Regions from separate parts of the Pseudomonas sp. GW821-FHT11G12 genome, predicted to be linked through region 3. Evidence: riboswitches for the same ligand, from Rfam matches in the RefSeq annotation. Region 3 holds a riboswitch; each other region holds the start of a gene.
What was found. Region 3 has a riboswitch for cobalamin ahead of cobO (cob(I)yrinic acid a,c-diamide adenosyltransferase). Riboswitches for the same ligand answer to the same signal wherever they lie in the genome.
Positions count from the first base shown of each region.

Region 1: it holds a riboswitch for cobalamin, as region 3 does, so the genes downstream of both, AC1RR7_RS07315 (TonB-dependent receptor plug domain-containing protein) here and cobO (cob(I)yrinic acid a,c-diamide adenosyltransferase) in region 3, are expected to answer to the same signal.
Region 2: it holds a riboswitch for cobalamin, as region 3 does, so the genes downstream of both, cobW (cobalamin biosynthesis protein CobW) here and cobO (cob(I)yrinic acid a,c-diamide adenosyltransferase) in region 3, are expected to answer to the same signal.

Region 1 is NZ_JBXARH010000001.1:1,632,380-1,639,462, forward strand. It holds gene AC1RR7_RS07285 (NYN domain-containing protein) at 1-590, shown strand, start outside; gene AC1RR7_RS07290 (sulfite exporter TauE/SafE family protein) at 700-1,458, shown strand; gene AC1RR7_RS07295 (pirin family protein) at 1,483-2,382, opposite strand; gene AC1RR7_RS07300 (DoxX family protein) at 2,470-2,910, opposite strand; gene AC1RR7_RS07305 (LysR family transcriptional regulator) at 3,082-3,999, shown strand; gene AC1RR7_RS07310 (hypothetical protein) at 4,046-4,957, shown strand; cobalamin riboswitch at 5,066-5,271, shown strand; gene AC1RR7_RS07315 (TonB-dependent receptor plug domain-containing protein) at 5,364-7,083, shown strand, end outside.
Region 2 is NZ_JBXARH010000001.1:879,769-886,851, reverse strand. It holds gene cobN (cobaltochelatase subunit CobN) at 1-3,596, opposite strand, end outside; gene cobW (cobalamin biosynthesis protein CobW) at 3,600-4,673, opposite strand; cobalamin riboswitch at 4,773-4,985, opposite strand; cobalamin riboswitch at 5,719-5,939, shown strand; gene AC1RR7_RS04015 (CbtB domain-containing protein) at 6,062-6,259, shown strand; gene AC1RR7_RS04010 (CbtA family protein) at 6,271-6,972, shown strand; gene AC1RR7_RS04005 (cobalamin biosynthesis protein) at 6,969-7,083, shown strand, end outside.
Region 3 is NZ_JBXARH010000012.1:187,282-194,364, forward strand. It holds gene AC1RR7_RS28285 (C40 family peptidase) at 1-256, shown strand, start outside; gene AC1RR7_RS28290 (C40 family peptidase) at 475-1,011, shown strand; gene AC1RR7_RS28295 (hypothetical protein) at 1,227-1,700, shown strand; gene AC1RR7_RS28300 (PQQ-dependent sugar dehydrogenase) at 1,782-3,095, opposite strand; gene AC1RR7_RS28305 (hypothetical protein) at 3,162-3,746, opposite strand; cobalamin riboswitch at 3,913-4,138, shown strand; gene cobO (cob(I)yrinic acid a,c-diamide adenosyltransferase) at 4,220-4,831, shown strand; gene AC1RR7_RS28315 (cobyrinic acid a,c-diamide synthase CobB) at 4,828-6,123, shown strand; gene bluB (5,6-dimethylbenzimidazole synthase) at 6,120-6,770, shown strand; gene cbiB (adenosylcobinamide-phosphate synthase CbiB) at 6,767-7,083, shown strand, end outside.

The sequences.
Region 1 (7,083 bases), on a different contig from region 3:
GCCTGCCTTCAGGGCCGCAGCAACGTCCCAGAAAAGAGCTTTATAGAATATTTTTCTACGACTGCCCTCCATTGGACACAAAGCAGCACAACCCCATAACGAAAAAATTCGTGGACTTCTCCAAATCCAAAGAAGCGGTTTTTCGTAGAGAGCTACATATTCGGTTGCGAAGCAAACGCAAACTGGCCCTGCGGCTGGGACATCTATCGAAAGATGTGAAATGGACAATCAAACCCTCAAGAATCGCCGAGCTGCTCAAAGGCAAAATTCAGATATCCGACCTGACAGAAACCGACGTCAGCATAGACACCCGACAAAAGGGGGTTGATATGAGAATCGGCGTCGATGTCGCATCACTTTCGTTCAAGCAACAAGTCGATCAGATCGTCCTCATTGCGGGTGATGCAGACTTTGTACCGGCGGCGAAGATGGCTCGCCGCGAAGGCGTTGATTTCATACTTGATCCGATGTGGCAGAACATTCCTGATGGGTTGATGGAGCACATCGATGGATTGCGCTCCACATGCCCGAAGCCGAAGCTTCGACCCGCATCCAATGACCACAGTATCGATCTGGGTTCAAACCCATGATCCGCCCGGCAACTGGCCCACGGAATAGCCTCAAAACTGTAACTGTTAACCGCGCAGATCATGAGCGAAATTAAGGCCATTTCCCGCCCTCATGAAGTGAGCGAAAACCTTGGAACTGACCCTCACCACCTTCCTCGTCACCTTCGCCGGCGTGTTCCTGATCTGCTTCATGAAGGGCGCGTTCGGCGGTGGTTTCGCGATTGTCGGGATTCCGTTGCTGTCGTTGGTGATGGACCCGATCACGGCTGGCGGGCTGTTGGCGCCGCTGTTTGTCGCCATGGACTTGTTCAGTCTGCGCTACTGGAAGCCTTCAACCTGGTCAAAACCGGATCTGCGCCTGCTGGTACCAGGACTGGTCGTCGGCATCGGCCTGGGTTATCTGCTTTTTCGGGTGCTGGATCACCGAGCGATCGCCATCGTAATGGCGGTGGTCACCCTGCTGTTTGTCGGTTTGTGGTTCAAGGCGGGTGGAGAAGTCCGCGTGAAGCCGCGCTCATCGCCCAAAGCGCTGGCCGCTGGCCTTACATCGGGCATCACGACCATGGTCGCGCACTCCGGCGGGCCGCCGCTGGCAATCTATCTGTTGCCGCTGGGCCTGAGCAAACAGATGTATGCCGGAACGACCAGCCTGTTTTTCACGGTCGGCAATCTGCTTAAAGCCGTACCCTGGCTGCTGCTGGCCAAACCCAGCGGCAACGTCCTGACGCTGATGTTCGTCAGCCTGCTCGCCGTACCCAGCGGGGTCTGGCTGGGCTGGCGGCTGCACGCCAGACTGGATCAGCGCCAGATGTACCGCGCCTGTTATGGCTTGCTGGTAGTCACAGCGCTGAAACTGTTGTGGGATGGTGTCGAGGGATACATGGCCTGAGTGAATTCTCAGGTCAGATCCGGTTTACTTGAACACCGGCACGGCAGCCGACCCGTCCGACTGTTTGAGATACTCACGCAACCGCCCACCGATTTCCGCAATCTTCGCCTCACCCTCTCGCAAGGCTTGCGGGTTGGTGTGCACGGAGTAGTTTCCCAGCGCCAGGTCATAGGGATGTGGTTGCGCCGAGCCGATCACGAACACCGTGCCTTCGCGCATGGCCTTTAGCGTCACGGCGCCGTTGCCAGGTTCGAAGACCGCCATTTCACCCGCGCTGACCAGATCCGGCGCCGCCAGCAATCCACGGCTGACACTCAGCCATAACGACTCGTGACCTTCGGGTGGGGTGTACGTCCAGGATTCCCCGGCACCCAGCGTGACCAACAAGTAATTCATTCCCGCAGGCGCTCTAACCGGGCTCTGGACACCTTGGTGCAAGCCGAGAATCACCCGCGCCGGCCCCACTTCAGGCATCGCGCCGGACTCAAGGTATTGGCTGTCGACACTGGCGTTTTCCAGCTCTGGAGGCAGCGCCACCCACAGTTGAAAGCCCTGAACCCGCTCCGAAGTACCCACCGACATTTCCTTGCCGTGCCAGACACCGCCGCCCGCCCGCATCCACTCGACACCGCCGTAATCGATCATGCCCTTGCCTGACTCGGCGTCCTCGAAACGCAAGTTGCCTTCGGTAATCACCGTGACGGTAGCGATCCCCGAATGCGGATGCATCGGCATGCCGTGAATGAACGAGGCCTCGCCTTCAAACAGATCGAGGAACACAAACGGCTTGATCAGATGCCCCAGATCCGAAGGGCTCATCAGTCGCACGATCGCGCCATGCCCACTGCCGCTGGTGCGATAACGGATTGCTCGGAGGGTATGGGTTTCACGGGTGTAGCCAGAAAGTTGTTGCTGAACGGTCATGATGATTACTCGGTTCTGTCGCGGGGTACGGCCAACAAAAAATGCTGAAACGCGGTGAAGGAACCTGTCCTTCACCGCGCTCGGGTATCAACCGCGACGAGCGTCGAGGCTGAAGCGGCCGGCACCGAAGGCCACGACCTGCAACAGGCCACCGGCCATGGCGATGTTCTTGAAGAAGTGGATGAACTGGTTCTGGTCAGCCAGTGCACTGTGGAAGGCCAGTGCGGTGAACACGCTGAACGCAGCCAGCACAGCGGCGACGGTGCGGGTGCGGTATCCGGCGATCAGCGCCAGGCCACCACCGACTTCAACGATGATCGCCACTGCCAGTGCAACTTGTGGAAGCGGCAGGCCCACCGAGCCGATGTAACCGATCATCATGGCCGGAGCGGCCAGTTTGGAAAAACCGGAGAGAATGAAAATCACGCTGAGCAATACGCGGCCAATCAAGGCAGCCGAAGCTTGTTTGGTGTCGGAAGCGTTCTGTTCAGAAGCCTGTGCTTGAGCGATGTTTGCAGAAGTAGCCATGGGAGTATTTCCTTCAATGGGGTCCGGTTCGACTTGAACCGTCCGGATGAAGAAATGTTGCGCCTCGGCAGCTCATCTGAATAGCCGACTAATTTAGATCATTACGTTCGATAAAATAGGTAAGCTACATATTCCACGGTAACGCGCCCATGGCGACTCAAGGACACAGGCATGATCTCCGATCCAGGCACACCGACACTCGATCAACTGCGCGTATTCCTGACTGTCGTCGAAGTCGGCAGTTTTGCAGCCGCTGCGCGCAAGCTTCACCGGGCGACGTCGGTGATCAGCTACTCGATCGCCAACCTTGAGATGCAATTGGGCGTCACCTTGTTCGATCGTGAAACCACCCGCAAGCCGCAACTGACCGACGCCGGCCGCACCGTGCTGGCCGAGGCCCGGACCATCGCCAACGGCGTGCACGGTTTGCGAGCCAAGGTCAAAGGCCTGCTTCAGGGGCTGGAAGCCGAAGTGCACGTGGTGCTCGACGTGATGTTGCCCGCCGAGCGCGTGGTGGATGCGCTGAAATCCTTTCGGGAAGAATTCCCCACCGTCGCCCTGCACCTGCACATGGAAGCACTCGGCGCCGTGACTGAACGGGTGATCAATCGCGGCGCGGTGGTCGGCGTCAGCGGGCCCATGAACGACGGCATCAACGGTATCGAAAGAATCGGCATCGGCAGCGTCGAGCTGATTCCGGTGGCAGCGCCAAATCATCCGCTGGCTTCGGGCGAAGCCAACGTTCCCGGTGCCGGACGTGAGCATACGCAACTGGTGCTGTCCGATCGCTCACGCCTGACCAAAGACAGGGAGTTCGCCGTGCTGAGCAACCGCACCTGGCGCCTGGCGGACCTGGGTGCCAAACACATGTTGCTGCGCGAGGGCATCGGCTGGGGGAATATGCCGAAGCCGATGATTCAGGAGGATCTGGACAGCGGCCGACTGGTACAACTGGATTTGTCGGAGTACGCCAGCGGGCAATACACCTTCGATGCGATCTACCGTACCGATGTGCCACCGGGGCCGGCGGCGCGGTGGTTGATCGAGCGGTTTGTACAACAAGGCAAGGCGCACGTGACGGCTGTCTGAAGCGCCCGCGAAACCAATTGATATTTCACTGAAAAAAGAGCACGACATGGAGTTATCTTTGATCAAAGAAATGTTCGAGTATTCGGCTTACGCCATTCTCGGAATTCTGGGTCTGTTTATTTGTTTTTGCGGGTTGTTCGTTTGGCAAAGCCGTTTATTGCCAAGCCGGCTGAATGACATTGGTTGGAAAAGAGTTGATTACGCCTGGATCATCGCGGGCTCGATGGGCCTCATATTTCAATTTATCCAGGTTGGCCTGGACTCAAAGCTTTCAAACCTGAGAGTGGAAGAAACCTTTGGTCAGCTTTCTGCCCAGTCCCTGAATATCGCAGCAGACGAGTTAAGCGATGCCAGAATCTGCTTGCCAATTTCAGTGAAAAAAGACGACGTACTGGAGCGCGAATCAGCCCAGCAGCTCGCTAGCGCCTGTGATCTGTTTCAAAAAATTCGTCCTGTAAACCGCGTGGACACTAAAGTAGACAGAAACGTTTTCATGAATTACGACAGCGTTTTTCCAGAGGCTGAAAGATTTTCCGATCCGCTGATCGTTGAACAAGTGAAGCGCTTCAAACGGGCCTACGCCGATTACGAGGAACAGGCTCAGGCATTACACAAAACGCAATACGCTGCCTACGTCTACGAACGGTACCTGAAACTCCTTCAATTAATGGCAACACCTCTTCTGGTGGTCGCGGTTGCCCTCAGATTGGCCAAGGTGAAGGGTGAAATTCGATTAAAAACCCACCCTATGGAAAATAAACCGGACAACTCCATCTCCCCGCAAGCGCTGGCCAATGCGGTAAAGGGACTGGCAACTTCGGCCCAAGTGGACGACCTGGTCGTCAGGCTCAATAAACTCGAAAGTTCAAACCGGCTCAAACTGAACATTATCTTCATAATGATGTTTGTACTCGGCGCGGGGATTATCTCGGTGTTTATGCTCTCGAACGTTCACTAGAACCAGAACTTCAGTGATTCAATTATCAGGGTTCGCCGCAATCTCGCGCCTGCGTCGCAGGAGCTTTACATCCTTCAACGAAGTTGACGAGCGGTCATCCGAATGTTCAGATGCCGCCCTGTTTCAGGTGTCCCATGCCGCCGTGCATGGGGTGAAACGGGAAACCGGTACGTTCTTTTCGAACAAGTCCGGTGCTGCCCCCGCAACGGTAGGCGCGTGATGCTTTCGACACACCACTGTGGCCAGACGGCCATGGGAAGGTGAAAGCATCCATACGCGCAAGCCCGGAGACCGGCCTGAAATTCTGTTTGGCAAAATCCTGCGGTGGGCGGGCATGGGCCGGTGTCGGCGTGTGCGCGATGCCTTCTCCTGCATGCTCTTCTGCGAAGATCCTTTCGAGAAGACAATGATTCGACCTTTCAACACTCCGGCTCCATCCCTGTTGCTTGGCTGTCTGTTCAGCCCCCTGTTGCTGGCGGACGACGCGCCGCTCGAACTCACTCAGCAAATCGTTTCCGCGCCGTCCGTGGAGTCCACGACCGTGGCCGACATGGCGCAATTCGGCAGCAAGGTCGAGATCGTCACCCGCGAGCAGATCGAGCGCGCCGGCCCCAGCGCCGATGTCAGCCGCGTCATGCAGATGTTCATTCCCGGCCTGTACGTCGCGCCGAAAAACGGCCCGTTCGACTACGGCACCTATTCCCTGCTGGGCGGGCGCAACGATGACACGCTGATCCTGCTCGACGGCGTGCGTCTGAACAATCGCCTGTACGGCGGCCTGTACCTGGACACCCTGCCGGCCAACGCCATCGAACGCATCGAAGTGCTCAAGGGTGGGCAGAGCCTGCTGTTCGGCACTCAGGCCGTGTCCGGCGTGATCAACATCGTGACTCGCAGCCCGCAGAGCCGCAAAGCCTCCGGCGAAGTGAACATGGGCGTGGATACCTTCGGTGGCACCACCGAGGATGCGCGGGTCGAGAACATCTTCACCAACGGTTTCGGCGACCTGGGCTTGCTGGCCTACGTCAGTCATAACGTCTCGGACGGCTATCAGCCGTTTCGCAATCGCGACATCAAGAACGACAGCGAAAAGAAGCGCGCCTACGAAGTCACCACCTTCGGCGGCAAGGCGATTCAGTCCTTTGGCGACGACGCGCGCATGGAGCTGTTCTACCAATACGCCGACGCCAACCTCGACTTCGCCCGCCCGGTCGACAACCACAAGACCACCAACGACCGCGTCCAGCAGATCGCCACGGCGACCTTCGAACAGAACATCAACGAGCGCCTGAGCTACTTCGTCAAAGGCCACATCAACGACTGGGACACCCGCTACACGCGCATCAACAACACCGCCAATGGCGGCACCAGAACCATCAATCACAACGACTACTGGGGCTTCACCGACTGGGGTGTGCAGACCGAAGGCAAGGCTGAATTGCCCGGCGGCCATGTGCTGGTGTTCGGTACGGACAACCAATGGTTCAAAGGCCAGGACGATGTGCTGATCATCGACAATGACAAGGCAGAAGCCCACGCGCTGTACACCCAGTTGCGCCCGCAGATCGACGCCCTGCCCGACTGGCACCCGAGCATCGGCATTCGTCACGAAGCCATGAGCGGCGGCGACAGCGCCACGGTCGGCATGCTCACTTCGCTGTATGACCTCAATGAACACTGGGCACTGCGCGGCCAGTACGGCACGGCCTACAAACTGCCGAACGCCGAGCAACTGTTCGTCAACGAACCGGGTGACGAGTTGGGTAACCGCAACCTGAAACCGGAGAAAAGTCGCAACGCCGAACTCGGTCTCGACTACAAAGGCCTGCTGCTCGACCGCGAGTTCAGTGCCAGCGTTACCCTGTTCAAACGCAAGATCGACGACCTGATCACCCTCGACGACATCCAGTGGGTCAACGGCCAGGGGCGGATCCAGATGCGCGGTTTCGAGGCGGACGCGAAACTGGCGCTCAACGAGCAATGGAGCCTGCAAGCGGACATGACTCGCAACCTCACCGAATCGCGCGCCGGGGTGACGCTGAACGATGTGCCGAGCTTCTTCGCCCGCTCGCGCATCGGTTACGAGTCGGTTGACCGGATGTGGGGCGCCGGCGGTGCGATCCGCT
Region 2 (7,083 bases), on a different contig from region 3:
GCCAGCAACGCGTACTGGTGATCGTCGATCAGTTGGGTGGTGGCATCGAAGGCAAACAGGTTGTCGATGGTTGCCGCCAGTTCGAACGCGCCTTTATAGCCGTGGCGTTTGACGCCGTCGATCCATTTCGGATTCGCCGCCCGGGAACGGATCACCCGGTTCAGCTCTTCTTTCAGGGTGCGGATCTTCGGCAAATCCGGCTGACTGTGATCGCCGTGATAACTGGCCGCCGCTTCGCCGCGCAGGGTTTCGACGGCCGCGAGCATGCCGCCCTGGAACTGGTAGTAGTCGTTGGAATCGAGCAAGTCATGCTCGCGGTTGTCCTGGTTTTGCAGCACGGCCTGCACCTGGCTCAGGCGCTGGACGAATTGCTCGCGGGCGGCGGTGCCTTCATCGGAACCGCCATAGGCGTAGGCGCCCCAGTTCAGGTAGACCTCGGCCAGATCTTCGCGGCTCTGCCACAGGCGACCGTCAATGGCGCCCTGCACGCCCGCGCCATAAGCGCCGGGTTTGGCACCGAAAATCCGCCAGCCGGCCTGACGCCGGGCAGCCTCTTCGTCCAGCCCTGACTGCCGCAAGGCCTCGCGTTCGGCACGCACTTTGGCGGCGAGCGGATTGAGGTCATCCGGTTCGTCCAGCTCCGCCACGGCTTGCACGGCAGCGTCGAACAAACGAATCAGATTGGCGAACGCGTCGCGGAAAAATCCAGAGACCCGCAGCGTGACATCGACCCGAGGCCGGTCGAGCAGGCTCAGCGGCAGAATCTCAAAGTCATCGACGCGCTGACTGCCCGTCGCCCACACAGGACGCACGCCCATCAGCGCCATGGCCTGGGCGATGTCGTCACCGCCGGTGCGCATGGTCGCCGTGCCCCAGACCGACAAACCGAGCTGGCGTAGATGGTCGCCGTGATCCTGCAAGTGCCGCTCAAGAATCAGGGTGGCCGACTGGAAGCCAATCCGCCAGGCAGTGGTGGTCGGCAGGTTGCGCACGTCCACCGAATAGAAATTGCGCCCGGTGGGCAATACATCGAGGCGACCGCGACTCGGTGCACCGCTTGGGCCTGCCGGGACAAAGCGACCGCTCAGAGCGTCGAGCAGACCGCGCATTTCGGCCGGGCCGCAGGCGTCCAGGCGTGGAGCGATCACTTCGCGCAGGGCACTGACGATCGCCTGCACATCTGACCAGCCAGAAGCGTCCAGTTGCGCCACATCACCCGCCAGTGACTGCTCGATCAATTGCGCCGCGAACAGCTCAAGGCGTTCACGGGTATCCCCCGCCGTACGCCAGATTTCATCGCTGACCGACATTAGTTCCTTTGGACGCGGGCCAGCCCAGGGCTCAGCAAGCACGCAATCCAGCGGATCGAAACCCAGTTGAAACGCCTTCGCCAATGCCCGCAACAGGCTCGACTGAGCACCTTTGCCATCGCCACGGGGAATCCGCAGCAGCGCCAGCAAGGTGTCGATGCGCAGCCGTCCGCTCGGCGACTCGCCAAAAATGTGCAGGCCATCGCGAATCTGCGATTCCTTCAGATCACACAGATAAGTGTCCAGACGCGGCAGCCAGATCGCCGCATCAGCGTCGCTGTCGAGGGCTTTGTCGAGTTGCAGTTCGCGATCGATCTGCGTGTCCCGCATCAGTTGCAGAATGTCACGCTGCAACTCCCGGGCGCGGCGTGGATCGAGCAATTGCGCTTCGTAATACTCGTCGGCCAGCAATTCGAGATTGCGCAACGGGCCGTAGGTTTCGGCGCGGGTCAGCGGCGGCATCAAATGGTCGATGATCACGGCCTGGGTGCGACGCTTGGCCTGGGCGCCCTCTCCCGGGTCGTTGACGATGAACGGATAGACATTCGGCAGTGGCCCGAGCAGCGCGTCCGGCCAGCAGTTCTCCGACAGACCCACGCCTTTGCCCGGCAGCCATTCGAGATTGCCGTGCTTGCCGACATGGATCACGCCGTGAGCGCCGTAGGTCTGGCGCAGCCAGAAATAGAACGCGAGGTACGCGTGCGGCGGCACCAGATCCGGATCGTGATACACCGCGCTCGGGTCGACCTGATATCCCCGCGCCGGCTGAATACCGACGAAGGTCAGGCCAAACCGCAAGCCGGCGATCATCATCCGCCCGTCACGGCACATCGGATCGTGTTGCGGCGAACCCCAACGTTCCAGCACAGCCGCGCGATTGGCTTCGGGCAGTGCATTGAACATCGTCAGGTAATCGTTCATCGCCAGGCTTTGCTGGCACGGGCGCTGATCCAGAGTATCGAGGTCGTTGCTGACGCCACCGAGCAATTGCCGGATCAGTTCGGTTCCGCTGTCCGGCAATTCGGCCGGCAGCGGATAACCTTCTGCTTGCAATGCCCGCAGGATATTCAGCGCAGCGGCCGGCGTGTCGAGGCCGACGCCGTTGCCGATGCGCCCGTCACGGGTCGGGTAGTTGGCGAGGATTAGCGCGATACGTTTTTCAGCGTTCGGCACCCGCGCCAGATCGACCCAGCGCCGCGCCAGTTCGGCCACAAAATCCATGCGCTCGGGTTGGGCCCGATAACACACGACATCGGACTGACTGCGCTCGCTGCGCCACGCCAGATCCTTGAAGCTGATCGGTCGGCTGATAATCCTACCGTCCAGCTCCGGCAATGCGATGTGCATCGCCAGATCCCGAGGGCCGAGGCCCTGCTCGCTCTCGCGCCAACCGGGCTCGTTGTCCTGGGCGCAGATCGCCTGGATCACCGGAATGTTGCGACGGAACGGCCGCAGATGTGGCGCTTCCGGGCTGGACTGGGCGAAACCGGTGGTGTTCAAAATCACCCCAGCCTCGACCTCATCCAGCCAGTCCTCGACCACCGACAGGCAACCGGGCTCTTTCAAACTGGCAACGGCGATCGGCAGCGGATTGAGTCCGGCAGCCTGCAACCGTTGGCAGAACACGTCGATAAACGCCGTGTTGGCCGCTTGCAAATGCGAGCGATAAAACAACACCGCCGCGACCGGTTGACCGGGCAGCCAATCGGTTTGCCAGTCGCTCAGTGCGGCGGTGTTTTTGTTTGGGTGGTAAATCGCCGTGCGCGGCAGCGTTTGCGGCTTGCCCCACACGTAATCCCGCGCCAGCCAGCGATTGGCCAGACAGCGGAAGAAGTCCAGCGCATTGCCCATGCCGCCCTGACGCAGGAACTGCCAGAGCCGGTCACGATCCTCGGCGCCCACGGTGCTCAAGTCGCTGAGCTCCGGGTCGGGACGGTCATCGCCCGGCACCAGAATCACCTGCACGCCACGCTCGGACAACTCGACCAGCCGCTCGACGCCATAACGCCAATAAGCGATGCCGCCATGCAGCGAAATCAGAATGACCTTGGCGTGGCGCAGCACTTCGTCAACGTAGAGGTCGACCGACGCATGGTTCTGCACCTGCATCGGGTTGGCCAGCCGCACGCTCGGGTAATCTTCGGGCAGCTGCTGCGCGGCTTCGGCGAGCAGCGCAAGGCTGGAGTCGCCGCTGCACAGGATCACCAGCTCGGCGGGGGTTTGTCCTAGATCGGCAATGTTGTCATCCGACACGAAACCGCCGGGCTGGGTCCTGAGCAGGTGCATGGCTTAAACGCTGAGCGCGGCGCGCAATTGCGCTTCGAGCTTGGCCGCGTCCAGTTCCTGGCCGATCAACACCAGACGCGTCACACGTGCCTCATCGGCGCCCCATTGACGGTCGAAATGCTTGTCGAAACGCGTGCCCACGCCCTGGATCAGCAAGCGCATCGGCTTGTTCGGGATCGCCGCGAAGCCTTTGACCCGCAGGATGCCGTGCTGAACCACCAGTTGCGTCAGCGCATCGAGCAACAGGCTTTCGTCGGCTTGCGGCAGTTCGATGGAGATCGAATCGAAAGCATCGTGATCGTGGTCGTCATGATCGTCATCGCCTTCACCGTGGTGGTGATCGTGATGGCTGTGGCGGCTGTCGATGTGCTCTTCGGACCCGGCACCCAGACCAATCAGCACGTCCAGCGGCAGACGACCGTTGCTGGCTTCGATGATTTTCACCGCTGGCGGCAGCTCTTCGGCGACTTCCAGGCGTACGCGAGCGAGGTCTTCAGGGCTGGTCTGGTCGGCCTTGTTGAGGATTACCAGGTCGGCGCTGGCCAGTTGGTCGGCGAACAGTTCGTGCAGTGGTGATTCGTGGTCCAGGTTCGGGTCGAGTTTGCGCTGGGCATCGACCTGATCCGGGAACGCGGCGAAGGTGCCGGCGGCCACGGCCGGGCTGTCGACCACGGTGATCACCGCGTCAACGGTGCAGGCGCTGCGGATTTCCGGCCACTGGAAGGCTTGCACCAGCGGTTTTGGCAGAGCCAGGCCCGAAGTTTCGATGAGGATGTGGTCGAGGTCACCGCGACGGGCCACCAGTTCGCGCATCACCGGGAAGAACTCTTCCTGAACCGTGCAGCACAGGCAGCCGTTGGCCAGTTCGTAGACGCGGCCGGTGGCTTCTTCTTCGGTGCAGCCGATGGTGCACTGCTTGAGGATTTCACCGTCGATGCCCAGCTCGCCAAACTCGTTGACGATCACCGCGATACGGCGGCCCTGAGCGTTGTCGAGCATGTGCCGCAGCAAGGTGGTTTTGCCCGAGCCGAGGAAGCCGGTGACGATGGTGACGGGGAGTTTGGCCAGTGTTTTCATCGGATGCCCTTTGGCAAGGTGGCGGGCATACGGGACGAGACCGGCAACACGGGTGCGTGCCTGGAGAGTTCGCCACCGGATCACCCCGCCCGGTTGAAAGTGAGAATCTGTGACGAGGCAGGTCTCCTGGCTGACGGTGTTCAGGCTTTGGGCCCGGTATTCGCTGCGCCTTCCCGCTGGCGCTTTGCAAAGCGTTGGCAGTGGCGTGGCAGCGAACAGCACCGTTCACAGTTGCGGGGGCAGCCGCGGCTTGGACCGCGTTCCCTTCTTAGCTTCGGCGTGGGCCGAAGAACCTCGAAAGCGCAAGGCTACGCAGGGTGTGGGGATGGGTCAATGGTTCGTGGAGTTTGGGAACGAGAGCATATCCGTTGCTTCGGGTGCTGCCGCTGGCGGTTTCGCTCTTACAGCGACTCACTTTTCCAAACGCCGAAAAGTAAGCAAAAGGCTTTTGCCCCGGCGTACGGCACTTCGCTGAGGCTCAGTGTTCCCTCGCTACGGTGTCCATCAGGGGGCATCGCCTACGGTTTGCTTCGCTGCACCTCCTCTCGATGTATGCGGCTTCGCCGCACGGCGCTGCGCGCCTACCCCCTGATGAACACCTCCGCTCGGCCTGCCGAAGGGGCAAAAAATCAAAAGCCAAAGCCAGAGCAAAGCCCGATCAAGAGCCCCCTCACCACTCACCACTCACCACGATGAGCGTTAGCTCGAGTAAAGCTTTTGATCTCAAGGCCCGTCGGCAGGCTGAGTGGAGGGATTGATCCGGGGGTGGGAGCGCAGCGACCGTGCGGCGCAGCCGCATGCATCGAGAGGAGGTGCAGCGAAGCAAACCGTAGGCGATGCCCCCGGATCAATCCCGGAGCGAAGGAACCCGAGCCACAGCGAGGGCCGAACGTCAGGGCATAGACCTTTTGGTTACTTTTGGGGCGTTTGCCAAAAGTGACCCGCCGTAAGGGCGGAACCCTAAGTGGCCATAACCGCAGCAACGGATATGCCCACAAAAACGGATATGCCCACAAAATTGACTAAATTCCCCAACCCATGGTCTCCTACACAACTTGTTACGGGTGCCCTGCAAAGGGTGAAACGGGAAACCGGTGAATCATGTGCTTTACTCTAAAGCCATGTCAGTCCGGTGCTGCCCCCGCAACGGTAAGCGAGCGAAGCGTCAGATCCACTGTGCCCAAGGGCATGGGAAGGTGACGCTTGCAGGTCGGCAGACAGCCACCCCTCGTGAGCCCGGAGACCGGCCCGCAACACACAGTACGCATCTTGCGTCACTGAACATAACAAACCCGCGGTGGGCGGGCGCTGTTCGAACCTCTGCGTGCCCGACTCGCAGGGGTTTTCATGCGCACCGTTCACCCGCTGACACTCCAGAGGGAAGCGCCATGTCGATCATCAGCAGCACCGGCAGCAACACGGACAAAATCTCCAGCACCACCACCCTGAGCCAACGCCTGACCGCTGCGATCTTCGCGTCGATCCTGGGTGCCAGCCTGGTCTATTTCGCCGGTTTCTCGCACATCGAAGCGGTTCACAACGCCGCTCACGATACCCGCCACAGCGCCGCGTTCCCGTGCCACTGAGACCTGACGACATGATCAAGCGTATTGCGCAGACCGCAGGTTTCACCGGCCTTCTGGCCGCCCTGCTCCTGACGTTGCTGCAAAGCTTCTGGGTGTCGCCGCTGATTCTTCAGGCAGAGACCTTCGAGAAAGCCGAGCCGGTTGCCGCCGTTCACGAACACGCTGCCGGCACCGCCGCCCACACCCACGATGCCGAAGCCTGGGAGCCGGAAGACGGCTGGCAGCGCGTGCTTTCCACTACCGGCGGCAATCTGGTCGTGGCTGTGGGTTTTGCCCTGATGCTGGCCGGTCTGTACACCCTGCGTGCGCCGACCAAAACCTCGCAAGGCTTACTCTGGGGTTTGGCCGGTTATGCGACTTTCGTGCTCGCTCCAACCCTTGGCCTGCCACCTGAGCTGCCAGGCACCGCTGCCGCAGACCTGGCGTCGCGCCAGATGTGGTGGATCGGCACCGCCGCGTCGACCGCTGTCGGCCTGGCATTGATCGCGTTCGGTGGCAACTGGTTGCTGAAGATCCTCGGCGTGGCGATTCTCGCTGTGCCACACGTGATCGGCGCCCCGCAACCGGAAGTGCACTCGATGCTCGCGCCGGAAGCACTGGAAGCTCAGTTCAAAATCGCTTCGCAGCTGACCAATGTGGCGTTCTGGCTGGCCCTGGGCCTGATCAGCGCCTGGTTGTTCCGCCGCAAAAGCGATGGTCAATACCACGCATGACCGATGACAGCGCAGCGCCGACTCTGGTGGTCGGCCTGGGCTGCCAGCGCGGCTGCCCGGCCAGTACGCTGCGCGCCTTGCTCGACCAGGCCCTGCAGGCGCATCGCATCG
Region 3 (7,083 bases):
CAACGTGGATGCTCCGCTGGTATCGCGCAGCAACCTTGAGCCGGGCGACCTGCTGTTCTTCGCCACCAATGGTCGTCGCGGTCGTGTAAGTCACGCCGGGATCTACCTGGGCGACAACCAGTTCATTCACTCCAGCAGTCGTCGCAGTGGCGGTGTCCGCATCGACAGCCTGGGTGACAGCTACTGGAGCAAGACCTTCATCGAAGCCAAACGCGCTTTGGCGAACGCTCCAACCGTGGTTACCGCTCGCAAGTAATTACGCCTTTGTCGCCACTCTCGTGGCGACAAGGGGTCCTTCAGGGGCAATAGACTTAAACTTTACAAGGTGAAGTTAAAGTCTTACTTGAAGTTTGCCGCGTAGCCGCTAGAATCCTGATCTATATTGATGGCAAACCGCCTGCGTCCCAACGCAGGCGGTTTTGTTTTCTGTCGAATCGGCAGTAAAAGCCGCAGCCAGATCAGGATGTTCTGCTTATGACGATGCCGGCCCGCCTCGCCCTGATGTTCTTCGCAGCGCTGCTCAGCGCTTGCGCCAGTCGCACTCCGCCGCCAGCCCCCGTGGTTCGCGCGCCGATTGTGTTCGGATCCTCCCAGGCCTTTTCTCCCGTTGCCGAAGACGTGCTGTTCCGCGCGCTCGGGCTGGTGGGCACGCCTTATCGCTGGGGTGGCAACACGCCGGACTCGGGCTTCGATTGCAGCGGCCTGATCGGTTTTGTCTACCGCGATGCCGCCGGCATCAGCCTGCCGCGCTCGACGCGCGAGTTGATCGTCATGCAGGCGCCGAATGTCGGCAAGGAAGGGTTGCAGACCGGCGACCTGATCTTCTTCGCCACCAATGGCGGCTCTCAGGTCAGCCATGCGGGGATTTACGTCGGGGAAGGGCGCTTCGTTCACGCACCGGCCACCGGCGGCACGGTGAAGCTGGACAGCCTGTCGAAAGCGTATTGGCAGAAGGCCTACCTGAGTGCCAAGCGTGTTCTGCAGCCGGAGCATCTGGCGCATAACCCGTAGTCAGCAAACTACTCTCTTTCCATTCTGTTATGTCCATCGTTCGATGGGGTAAAGAATGCGACGATTTGTAAACCACAACTCCGTGGCGAATTACCGTCATGGCCGACTGTTGTCGTGACTGCGCCGAGAGCGCTCATATCTGTTTCGTTCAGTAAAAGCTTTGTAGTTTCGCTCTCGTGCGTCGCACGAGTTCTATTGATTGCTCTAGGAAGATCATGAAGTTCATTTTTAGGAAGTGGAAGCTCAGAGTGCTGACATTTGCCATAGTGCCAGCGTTGATTCTAGTTGTTTTTTGCTTGCTTAAAATGGGTTGGGCAGATGCCTCGACCGAAGTTCCCGGTTGGGCGGTTACACCTTTGAATTCACTGGTTTCAGCTCATAAATCTATCTGGAAGCTAGTGCTCTGCGTGGTTGCAACAACGTTGGCGTATATCTACTTCAACATCCATGAAATGCCTAGGGCCGAAGCCGTGCGGGCAGCGCGTGTTTTTGACGTCATCGGTGGCACCGTGGGCAATGTATTTTATCTTTGGGGTGGAATTCTATTTGCGTGGTCAGTGGGATCGCGTTTTATCAGTTTTATCGAGCGGATTCCCGATCAGGAAATGGCTGCATTGATGTCGGTGCTTGTGGGTGTATTTTTTGAAGTAGCGATGCGCAAACTGAAGCATTCGGTTCTTCGCCACTGATCAATTGCGCGGCGTCTTTGGTTGGGCATGCCCGCGATAGCGAAGTGCGGATCTCGCTATCGTGGGCATGAGGTTTCTGGCTCACTTTGCCGCCGAAACTCGCCACACCTTGTTCCCCACATCATCCGCCACCAGCAATCCACCTTGTTGGTCGATCACCACGCCGACCGGGCGCCCCAAAGCGTTCTCGTCCTTGTCGAGGAAGCCGGTCAGCACGTCCACTGGCGTTCCGTTCGGTTTGCCTGCGGCAAACGGGACGAAGATTACCTTGTAGCCACTGTGCGGCTTGCGATTCCACGAGCCATGCTGGCCGATGAACGCGCCCTCCTTGAATTGTGCTGGCAACGCGTTGCCCTCGGCGAACGCCAGCCCCAGTGAGGCGGTATGCGGCCCGACGGCGTAGTCGGGAGCGATAGCCTTGGCCACCATCTCTGGCTGTTGTGGTTCGACGCGGACATCGACATGCTGGCCGTAATAGCTGAATGGCCAGCCATAAAACCCGCCGTCCTTGACCGAGGTGATGTAGTCCGGCACCAGGTCGCTGCCGATCTCGTCCCGTTCGTTCACTGCTGTCCACAGCGCGCCGCTTTTGGGTTCCCAGGCCAGACCGTTGGGATTGCGGATGCCCGAGGCGAAGATCCGGTGATTGCCGGTCGCACGGTCCACTTCCCAGATTGCCGCGCGGCCTTCTTCCTGATCCAGGCCGTTTTCGCCGACGTTACTGTTCGAGCCGACTGTGACGTACAGCTTGCTGCCGTCCTTGCTGGCGATGACGTTCTTGGTCCAGTGATGGTTGAGCGGGCCGCCCGGCAGATCCACGACCTTGATCGGCTGGTTCTTGATCTCGGTTGCGCCGGGTTCGTAGTGAAAGCGCAGCAAGCGGTCGGTGTCGGCGACGTACAGATCGTTGCCGACCAGGGTCATACCGAACGGAGAATTCAGATTTTGTAGAAATACCGTGCGGGTTTCGGCCACGCCATCGTGATCAGCGTCGCGCAACAGGGTGATGCGATTCGGGCTGGGAACCCCGGCGCCGGCGCGGCCCATGATTTTCTTCGTCACCCAGCCACGTATCCCGTTGCCATCGTCCGGTTTCGGCGGGGCATTGGTTTCCGCCACCAGCACATCGCCGTTCGGCAGCACGTAGAGCCAGCGCGGGTGATCGAGATTCTCGGCAAACGCCGCCACCTGAGTGCCTGCCGCTGGCGTCGGTTTCGCACCCGCCGGCCAGCCGATCGCCGGGGCGATGTTCACCGTCGGGATCAGGGTCTTGTTCGGTTCGGGCAGTTTGGGAGACGGGCCGGTGCCGTCCGAGACTTGCAGGCTGGAGGATTCACCACAGGCGGTGAGCCCTCCGGCGAGTGCGATGACGAAAACGAGGTGGGGCTTGCGCATTACTGATCTTCCCTATGAATGCATTCCTAATCATAGATAAGTACACAAGCCCGATGGTTCAACCGCTCAGCCGCGTGCCTCCTTGAACAGTACGGCAATGCCGGGGTGGTAGTTGCCGGCCTCGCTGCGCAATTTGCGATAGGCGTAGGGGAAATACCAGGCGACGGCGCAGGTGTGTTCCTTTTGCAGGTCGTCGACCATGTCCTGCAGTTCCTCGGGGCTGGCGCTGTGCTGGGCTTTCTGTGGGGCGACGAACAGGCAGCCGAGCTTGAGATCGCTGGCGTAGCTGATGCGCTTGGCGTCGCTGGTGATATCGGCCAGGGCCTGGGTCAGATTCAGGCTGTTGACGCGCGGCCAGCGTTGCGTCGCCTGGATGTAGGCGCGATCTTCGGCGCCGGCCAGGAACAGGTCGGCGCGGGCATTGCGCTCGCCTTCCTCGTTCTGCTTGCGGGTGGCGGTGTCGCGCAGGGTGACGAGTTCGGCCATCCACGCGGCGGCGGACAACAGGCCGAGGTTGGCTTTTTCGTCATGCCAGTACGGCGTGTCGTTGTCGCCGCGCACGGCGTTGTAGCGGTCGATACAGTCAAACCAGCGTTCCAGCACCGGGCGCAGGAATTCCAGCCGCGGATTGCTGATGATCATGCCTTGCATGGTGCTCTCCCTTGTTATTGTGATGTGCTCTCTGCATTCAAAAAGCATGGCTCTTTGATATCACTGCTGGCAGTGTGGCACAAGATTGGCGTCAGATAATTGATCGACGGCAGTTATTCGCTTTCAGGGGGCCTCTTCATTTGACGCTCCACCCCCAACCCTCTAACCTTCGCGGCTTGTTTCAGGTGCTCTGTGACCGCTGTCGACAGAGTGAAACAGGGAAGCCGGTGAGGATTGTCTTCAAGCGAAGAACCATCACGATCCCGGCGCTGCCCCCGCAACGGTAAATGAGTAAAAGCTGCGTCCGATGCCACTGCTGCAAAGCGGGAAGGCGCGCAGCCAGGCCAAGGCCGCTCATGAGCCCGGAGACCGGCCTGATCCATCCAGCGGCATCACGGTGGGCGATGCCAGGCTTGTTGCCGTCTATTCTTGTGCCTGCCCGCCGTTATCCAGCCTCAACGGAGAGCTCCCCCATGACTGATTCCCCCGAACGCGACGAGCGCCACCTGGCGCGCATGCAGCGCAAAAAAGCCGTGATCGACGAGCGCATCGCCAATTCGCCAGACGAATGCGGCCTGGTGCTGGTGCTGACCGGCAATGGCAAAGGCAAAAGCAGCTCGGCGTTCGGCATGCTCGCCCGCGCCATGGGTCACGGCATGCAGTGCGGCGTGGTGCAGTTCATCAAGGGCCGTAACAGCACCGGGGAAGAGCTGTTCTTCCGCCGCTTCCCCGAGCAGGTACGTTTTCATGTGATGGGCGAAGGTTTCACCTGGGAAACCCAGGATCGCCAGCGCGACATCGCCGCTGCCGAAGCTGCATGGGAAGTGTCCCGCGAACTGCTGCGTGATCCGTCGATCGGTCTGGTGGTGCTCGATGAGCTGAACATCGCTCTCAAGCACGGTTACCTCGATCTGGATCAGGTGCTCAGCGATCTGCAGGCCCGTCCGCCGATGCAGCATGTGATCGTCACCGGCCGCGCTGCCAAGCCGGAAATGATCGAGATGGGCGACACCGTCACCGAAATGGGCATGATCAAACACGCCTTCCAGGCCGGTATCAAAGCGCAGAAAGGCGTCGAACTTTGAATCAACCACGTCACTGCCCGGCGGTATTGATCGCCGCGCCGGCCTCCGGCCAGGGCAAGACCACCGTCACCGCCGCGCTGGCCCGTCTGCACCGCAATCAGGGGCGCAAGGTTCGCGTATTCAAATGCGGCCCGGACTTTCTCGACCCGATGATCCTCGAGCGCGCCAGCGGTGCGCCGGTCTATCAACTGGACATGTGGATGGTCGGCGAGCAGGAAAGTCGACGTCTGTTGTGGGAGGCCGCCGCTGAAGCCGATCTGATCCTGATCGAAGGCGTGATGGGCTTGTTCGACGGCACACCGTCGAGCGCCGACCTGGCGCGGCATTTCGGCGTGCCGGTACTCGGCGTGATCGACGGCACGGCCATGGCCCAGACGTTCGGCGCGCTGGCGCTGGGTCTGGCGCGCTATCAGCCGGACCTGCCGTTCGCCGGCGTGCTGGCCAACCGCGTCGGCACCGTGCGCCATGCGCAATTGCTCGAAGGCAGCCTCACTGAAGGTCTGCGCTGGTACGGCGCGTTGTCCCGGGAAACCGGGATCGAACTGCCAAGTCGCCATCTCGGTCTGGTGCAGGCCAGCGAACTCAATGACCTCGATGTGCGCCTCGACGCCGCCGCCGAAGCGCTGGCCAGCACCTGCGAGGTAGCGCTGCCACCGGCCGTCGAATTCGCCGCACCGGAAATCGTGAAGACCGAAAGACTGCTCGACGGCGTGCGGATTGCCGTCGCCCGTGACGAGGCGTTTGCCTTCACCTATGGCGCCAGTCTCGATCTGTTGCGGGCGATGGGCGCGGAGTTGAGTTTCTTCTCGCCGATCCGCGATACGCAATTGCCCGAGGCCGACAGCTTGTACCTGCCTGGCGGTTATCCGGAATTGCATCACGTGGCCTTGTCGCAGAACACCGACATGCTCAAAGCGATCCGTGCGCATCACGCCGCCGGCAAACCGCTGCTCGCCGAATGTGGCGGCATGCTCTATCTGCTGGATTCGTTGACCGATGTCGAAGGCACCCGCGCTGATTTGGTCGGCCTGCTGAGTGGCGATGCCGTGATGCAGAAACGTCTGGCCGCGCTGGCCTTGCAAGAGGTCGACATGCCGGAAGGCCTGTTGCGCGGCCACACCTATCACCATTCCCTGACCACCACCGAACTGACACCCATTGCCCGTGGCCACAGCCCCAATGGCGGGCGCGGTGCCGAAGCGGTGTACCGGGAAGGGCGGATGACCGCCTCGTACGTGCACTTTTACTTCCCGTCGAATCCGTCGGCGATTGCCGCACTGTTGGTGCCATGACCGACAACGCATTCACTGAAACCGAGCGCGAAGCGGTCTACCGCGCCATCGCCGAACGCCGCGACATGCGCCACTTCAGCGGCGGCACGGTCGAGCCTGAATTGCTGCGCCGATTGCTTGAAGCCGCACATCAGGCGCCGAGCGTTGGCCTGATGCAGCCGTGGCGCTTCATCCGTATCAGCGACCGCGCTTTGCGTGGCCAGATCCAGGATCTTGTAGAGGAAGAACGAGTACGCACCGCCGAAGCCCTCGGCGAGCGCAGCGACGAGTTCATGAAGCTCAAGGTCGAAGGCATCAATGACTGTGCGGAAGTGTTGGTCGCAGCCTTGATGGACGATCGCGAGCGACACATTTTCGGCCGTCGCACGCTGCCGGAAATGGACATGGCCTCATTGTCCTGCGCGATCCAGAACCTGTGGCTGGCGGCGCGTGCCGAAGGCTTGGGCATGGGCTGGGTGTCGCTGTTCGAACCGCAGGCGCTGGCCGATCTGCTGAAACTGCCGGCCGGGGCCAAGCCGCTGGCGGTTCTTTGTCTGGGCCCGGTCAAGGAATTCTATCCGGCGCCGATGCTGGTACTCGAAGGGTGGGCGCAGGCGCGTCCGCTCAATGAGCTGCTGTATGAAAACTTCTGGGGAGTGAGTCAATGAGTGTGGCGTTGTTGAGTGTCGCCGCGGTCGCGCTGGATGCGCTGCTGGGTGAACCGAAACGCTGGCATCCGCTGGTGGCGTTCGGCAATTTCGCTGGACGCATCGAGCAACGATTCAATAGCGGCGGTCGCGGCTGGCGCAGCCATGGCGTCACCGCGTGGGTGATCGCGGTGCTGCCGCTGACCCTGCTGGCCACGGCATTGTCCTGGGCGCCGTATGTGGGCTGGGTGGTCGAGATTCTCGCGCTGTATTGCGCCCTCGGCATGCGCAGTCTCGGCGAGCACGTCGAGCCGGTGGCCAAGGCCCTGCGCAG